Regions from separate parts of the Streptomyces sp. NPDC006368 genome, predicted to be linked through region 1. Evidence: predicted binding sites of a transcription regulator. Region 1 holds the regulator's gene; the other holds the start of a gene.

Region 1 (3,281 bases):
TCGCCGGACTCCTCCACCAGGTCCCCGCAGAACACGACCTCCGGCTCGCCCGGCACCAGCAGCGCCAGGTCGTGCCCGCTGTGCCCCGGCCCCACGTTGGCCAGCAGCACCTGCCGCCCGCCCAGGTCCACCGTCCACTCGCCGCACACCAGGTGGTGCGGGACGACCAGCACGTCCGTCGCCTCGACCGCCTCGGCCGCGGCGACCCCGTGCCGGATCGCGGAGGTCCGCAGCGCGTCACGCTCCCGCTTCATCAGCGCCTCGACGCCCACCGCGCCGAACACCTCCGCCCCCGCGAACGCCGCCGTGCCCAGCACATGATCGAAGTGCGGATGGCTCAATGCGATATGCGTCACCCTGCGCCCGCCCAGCAGTCGCTGCGCCTGCGCCCGGATCTCGGCGCCCTCGCGGAGCGTGGCGCCCGTGTCGTAGAGCAGCGCCGCGTGCTCGCCGACCACGAGTGCCGTGGTCGCGTCCCAGACGGGCAGCCTCCTGCGGCCCACACCGTCGCCGAGCCGCTCCCAGCCGAACTCTTCCCAACTGACGTCCATACCGCGACGCTATCGGCAACGACCAGCACCGTCGCGCGGTAGCGTGGACGGCCGCCCCGGGCCGCGGCCCTTGCTAGGGGCGTACCCCGGCGCCGTACACTGGCCGGGTGAACCTGGCACTCCGACACCGCGAGTGCCAACGCAGGAGAACCGGAGCCAGCTGGAGGTGCGCGCGATGCTCAGCGAACGCAGACTCGAGGTGCTGCGCGCCATCGTCCAGGACTACGTCGGCACGGAGGAGCCCGTCGGGTCCAAGGCGCTCACGGAGCGGCACAACCTCGGCGTCTCGCCGGCCACCGTGCGCAACGACATGGCGGTGCTGGAGGAGGAGGGCTTCATCGCCCAGCCCCACACCAGCGCGGGCCGCATCCCCACCGACAAGGGCTATCGGCTCTTCGTCGACAAGCTGGCGGGCGTCAAGCCGCTGTCGACGCCGGAGCGGCGGGCCATCCAGAACTTCCTGGACGGCGCGGTCGACCTCGATGACGTCGTCGGCCGCACGGTGCGGCTGCTCGCGCAGCTGACCCGGCAGGTCGCGGTCGTCCAGTACCCCTCCCTGACGCGCTCGACCGTGCGCCACGTGGAGCTGCTGTCGCTGGCTCCCGCACGGCTGATGCTCGTCCTGATCACGGACACCGGGCGCGTGGAGCAGCGCATGGTCGACTGCCCGGCGCCGTTCGGCGAGCAGTCCGTGGCCGATCTGCGGGCCCGGCTGAACAGCCGCGTCGTGGGGCGGCGCTTCACCGACGTGCCCCAGCTGGTGCAGGACCTCCCGGAGTCCTTCGAGGCGGAGGACCGCGGGACCGTCTCCACGGTGCTGGCCACGCTGCTGGAGACGCTGGTGGAGGAGACCGAGGAGCGGCTGATGATCGGCGGCACCGCCAATCTGACCCGCTTCGGGCACGACTTCCCGCTGACGATCCGGCCGGTGCTGGAGGCGCTGGAGGAGCAGGTGGTGCTCCTGAAGCTGCTCGGCGAGGCCAAGGACTCGGCGATGACCGTACGCATCGGGCACGAGAACGCCCATGAGGGGCTGAACTCCACGTCCGTCGTCGCGGTCGGCTACGGTTCGGGCGACGAGGCAGTCGCCAAACTCGGCGTGGTCGGACCGACCCGCATGGACTACCCCGGAACGATGGGAGCGGTACGCGCAGTGGCACGTTACGTCGGACAGATCCTGGCGGAGTCGTAAGTGGCCACGGACTACTACGCCGTACTCGGCGTACGCCGCGACGCCTCCCAGGACGAGATCAAGAAGGCGTTCCGGAGGCTCGCGCGCGAGCTGCACCCGGACGTCAATCCCGATCCGAAGACGCAGGAGCGGTTCAAGGAGATCAACGCCGCGTACGAGGTCCTGTCGGACCCGCAGAAGAAGCAGGTCTACGACCTCGGCGGCGACCCGCTGTCCGCGTCGGGAGGCGGTGGCGCGGGCGGCTTCGGGGCCGGCGGCTTCGGCAACTTCTCCGACATCATGGACGCCTTCTTCGGCACGGCGTCCCAGCGCGGCCCGCGCTCCCGGACCCGGCGCGGCCAGGACGCGATGATCCGGCTGGAGATCGAGCTCAACGAGGCCGCCTTCGGCACGACCAAGGACATCCAGGTCGACACGGCCGTCGTCTGCGGCACGTGCTCGGGCGAGGGAGCCGCTCCCGGCACGTCCGCGCAGACCTGCGACATGTGCCGTGGCCGCGGTGAGGTCTCGCAGGTGACCCGGTCGTTCCTGGGCCAGGTCATGACGTCCCGCCCCTGCCCCCAGTGCCAGGGCTTCGGCACCGTCGTGCCGACGCCGTGCCCGGAGTGCGCCGGCGACGGGCGGGTCCGCTCCCGCCGTACGCTCACGGTCAAGATCCCGGCCGGTGTCGACAACGGCACCCGCATCCAGCTCGCGGGCGAGGGCGAGGTCGGCCCGGGCGGCGGCCCGGCCGGTGACCTGTACGTCGAGATCCACGAGCTGCCGCACGCGGTCTTCCAGCGGCGCGGTGACGACCTGCACTGCACGGTGACGATCCCGATGACGGCGGCCTCGCTGGGCACGAAGTGCCCGCTGGAGACGCTCGACGGGGTCGAGGAGATCGACATCCGCCCCGGCACCCAGTCGGGCCAGTCCGTCCCGCTGCACGGGCGCGGTGTCACGCACCTGCGGGGCGGCGGGCGCGGTGACCTCATCGTCCACGTGGAGGTCCAGACGCCGACGAAGCTGGACCCGGAGCAGGAGCGGCTGCTGCGCGAGCTGGCGAAGCTGCGCGGCGAGGAGCGGCCCACGGGGCAGTTCCAGCCGGGGCAGCAAGGCCTGTTCTCGCGGCTGAAGGACGCGTTCAACGGCCGCTAGGCACCGCTGACACGGTGGGGCCGGTGGGACCGGGCGCTTGTGGGCGCTCGCGCTTCTCGACGCCGACGGGCGGGGCGGGTGCCGGGGTCAGGACCCCGGCACCCGCCCCGCGCCGTACCCGGCCCCGCGCCGTACCCGCTCGGTGCCGTGCGGGCTCGGCGGGCAGGGCGCGGGGCCGGGATTCGATGGCGGGGCCGGGGCGTGACACCATGCGTGCATGTCCTCCGCGCTGACCGATCTCTGCCGTTACCCGATCGTGCAGGCCCCCATGGCGGGTGGCGCCTCCTGCCCTCGTCTCGTAGCCGCCGTGTCCGACGCCGGCGGTCTCGGATTCCTCGCCGCCGGGTACAAGACGGCCGACGGCGTGTACGAGGAGGTCAAGCAGGTTCGGGGGCTGACCG
Region 2 (3,281 bases), on a different contig from region 1:
CCTCGAGGCCGGCGTTCTCGGCGATCCAGCGCAGCGGCTCGACCGCGGCGCGGCGGACGACCGCGACACCGGTGGCCTCGTCGCCGGTCTTGCCGAGGTTGTCCTCCAGGACCTTGACGGCGTGGACCAGAGCGGAGCCACCACCGGAGACGATGCCCTCCTCGACCGCGGCGCGGGTCGCGGAGATGGCGTCCTCCAGACGGTGCTTCTTCTCCTTCAGCTCCACCTCGGTGGCGGCGCCGACCTTGATCACGCACACGCCGCCGGCCAGCTTCGCGAGGCGCTCCTGGAGCTTCTCGCGGTCCCAGTCGGAGTCCGTGGACTCGATCTCGGCCTTGATCTGGTTGATCCGACCGACGACGTCCTCGGACTTGCCGCCGCCGTCGACGATCGTGGTGTCGTCCTTGCTGACGGTCACGCGGCGCGCGGTGCCGAGCACCTCCAGGCCGGCCTGGTCCAGCTTGAGACCGACCTCCTCGGCGATGACGGTGGCGCCGGTGAGGGCGGCCATGTCGCCGAGCATCGCCTTGCGGCGGTCACCGAAGCCGGGCGCCTTGACGGCGACCGCGTTGAAGGTGCCGCGGATCTTGTTGACGACCAGGGTCGACAGGGCCTCGCCCTCGACGTCCTCGGCGATGATCAGCAGCGGCTTGGAGGAGCCGGCCTGGATGATCTTCTCCAGGAGCGGGAGCAGGTCCGTGATCGCGGAGATCTTGCCCTGGTGGATCAGGATGTACGGGTCGTCGAGGACGGCCTCCATACGCTCCTGGTCGGTCACCATGTACGGGGACAGGTAACCCTTGTCGAAGGCCATGCCCTCGGTGAAGTCCAGCTCCAGACCGAAGGTGTTGGACTCCTCGACGGTGATGACACCGTCCTTGCCGACCTTGTCCATCGCCTCGGCGATGAGCTCGCCGACCTGCTGGTCCTGCGCGGAGAGCGCGGCCACGGCGGCGATGTCGGCCTTGTCCTCGATCGGGCGGGCGGTGGCGAGGAGCTCCTCGGAGACCGCCTTGACCGCGGCGTCGATGCCCTTCTTCAGGGCAGCCGGGGAGGCGCCGGCGGCGACGTTGCGCAGACCCTCGCGGACGAGCGCCTGGGCCAGGACGGTGGCGGTGGTGGTGCCGTCACCCGCGATGTCGTTGGTCTTGGTCGCCACCTCCTTCACCAGCTGGGCGCCGAGGTTCTCGTACGGGTCCTCGATCTCGACCTCGCGGGCGATCGTGACACCGTCGTTGGTGATGGTGGGCGCGCCGAACTTCTTGTCGATGACGACGTTGCGGCCCTTGGGGCCGATGGTCACCTTGACGGTGTCGGCGAGCTTGTTGACGCCGCGCTCGAGGGCGCGACGGGCGTCCTCGTCGAACTTCAGGATCTTCGCCATGGGGCTGAATCAGTCCTCTCGATTGCGATCCTCGGCCGCGCCTGTAACGGCCGCCATCGCGTGAAACGAACCGCGCCCCTCGCAGCCCGGCGGTATGGAATCAGCGGGGCGGCCAGGGGCGCAGCTCAAAGCATTCTCTGCTTCGGGGTGACTTACTTCTCGACGATCGCGAGCACGTCGCGAGCCGAGAGGACGAGGTACTCCTCGCCGCTGTACTTCACCTCGGTGCCGCCGTACTTGCTGTACAGCACGATGTCGCCGGCCTTGACGTCGAGCGGCAGGCGCTCGCCGTTCTCGAAGCGGCCCGGGCCCACGGCCAGGACGACGCCCTCCTGGGGCTTCTCCTTCGCGGTGTCCGGAATGACCAGGCCAGAGGCGGTGGTCTGCTCGGCGTCGAGCGGCTGGACCACAATGCGGTCCTCAAGCGGCTTGATGGCAACCTTGGAGCTGGTGGTCGTCACGATCCGACCTCCCCCTTCGGAGATCTCGGGGTCAACTGTCTGAGGTGGCGACCAGGTGGATCCGTCGTCGCGGGTGCCGGACCTGCCCGTCGCTGTGTTGGCACTCTCCTGCGGGGAGTGCCAGAGCCGAGACTATGGCCGCGGTTAGCACTCGGTCAAGCGGAGTGCCAATTCACGACGGCGCGGCGTTTCGCGCGGGGCGCCCCGGAGCGCGTGGCGCGGGCGCTCCGGAGCGCGTGGCGCGGGGCTTTCCGGACGGCGTCGCGGGCCTACACGTAGTCCTCGAGCCGGGCCACCGCGTACCCCTTGGTCGTGACGACGTTCATCACGTGCCGGATCATGTCCGCCATGCTGCCGTTCCACTCCTGCTTGCCGCGGAAGTGGGTGAGGATGATGTCGCCGGGGTGCAGGTCCCGGTCCCATTCGCGCCACTCCATGTGGTCGGGGAACGCCTCCGCCGCCCACAGGGGCACGGCCTTGACGCCGCAGGCCCGGGCCGCCCGCAGCGTGTCGGCGTTGTAGTTGCCGTAGGGGGGCCGGAAGAGCGCGGGGCGCTTGCCGTACCGCTTCTCGATGATGTCCTGCTGGCCGCAGATCTCCTGCTTCTGCTCCGCGTACGAGAGGGCGGGCATGTAGCGGTGGTTGAGGGTGTGGTTGTGCAGGGCGGTGCCGCCGTCCCGCATCTTCTTGAAGTAGCCGTAGTCGTCCTTGACCACGTAGTCGCTGAGGAAGGCGCTGTACGGGATGTCGAGTTCGGTCATCATCCGCAGCAGCTCGGGGTCCTTCTCCGCACCGTCGTCGATCGTGAGGAAGACGATCCGCTCCTTGGTGGGGACGGTGGTGAAGACCGGCGGCAGGGTGGCGTCGCCGACCTCGAAGCCCTTACGGAACGTGATCTTCGGCTTGTCGGCGGGCGCGGGGGGCGGCGGCGCGAGCAGCGGGGCCTGCCGCAGTCCCCACTTGCGGGCGACGACGGCGCGGGCGGCGTGTGCGCGCCTGACCCTCTCCACGTACGCGCTGAGCGCGCCGGCCGGTCCGGCGGCGGCGCCCCGCTGCGGCTCGGGCTGACCGGCGGCGGGGGTGACCTCGTCGCCGGACCGCGTCGCGCAGGCCGAGGCGATCGTGGCGAGAAGCAGGGCGGTGAGCGTCAGACGCGCCCGCCGCCACCCCAACCGCCGACCATTACTCATTTGTGCTGTTTGTCTTACTAGCTGCATGGCGCCGCATCCTGTCAGCGCCGCGGCCCGCCGCCCGGCCGACACCGCCGCCCCGCGCGCACCATCCCCCTCCTGGCCCACAATGGGCCGGGTGACCGATCTCGCCGCCTTCTCCGCGCTCCTCACCGACGAGGGCCGAACCCTGCTCGCCGCCCTGCGCGACCACGACCCCGCACAGGAACTGGCCGTCGCCTCCCGGCTGCGCCGCGAACACCCGGC

The links. The regulator HrcA, encoded in region 1, represses chaperone genes, less so after heat shock. The targets are predictions, from matches to a motif close to TTNGCACTCNGNNNNNCNGAGTGCNAA.
Region 2: the regulator HrcA is predicted to act here: its motif matches at 1,990-2,016, upstream of groES (co-chaperone GroES).

The regions. Positions count from the first base shown of each region.
Region 1 is NZ_JBEXQK010000063.1:16,837-20,117, forward strand. Features, by position in the region: gene ABZZ38_RS28890 (MBL fold metallo-hydrolase) at 1-551, opposite strand, end outside; gene hrcA (heat-inducible transcriptional repressor HrcA) at 727-1,743, shown strand; gene dnaJ (molecular chaperone DnaJ) at 1,744-2,880, shown strand; gene ABZZ38_RS28905 (nitronate monooxygenase) at 3,098-3,281, shown strand, end outside.
Region 2 is NZ_JBEXQK010000001.1:219,625-222,905, reverse strand. Features, by position in the region: gene groL (chaperonin GroEL) at 1-1,384, opposite strand, end outside; gene groES (co-chaperone GroES) at 1,537-1,845, opposite strand; gene ABZZ38_RS01155 (polysaccharide deacetylase family protein) at 2,115-3,035, opposite strand; gene ABZZ38_RS01150 (methyltransferase domain-containing protein) at 3,145-3,281, shown strand, end outside.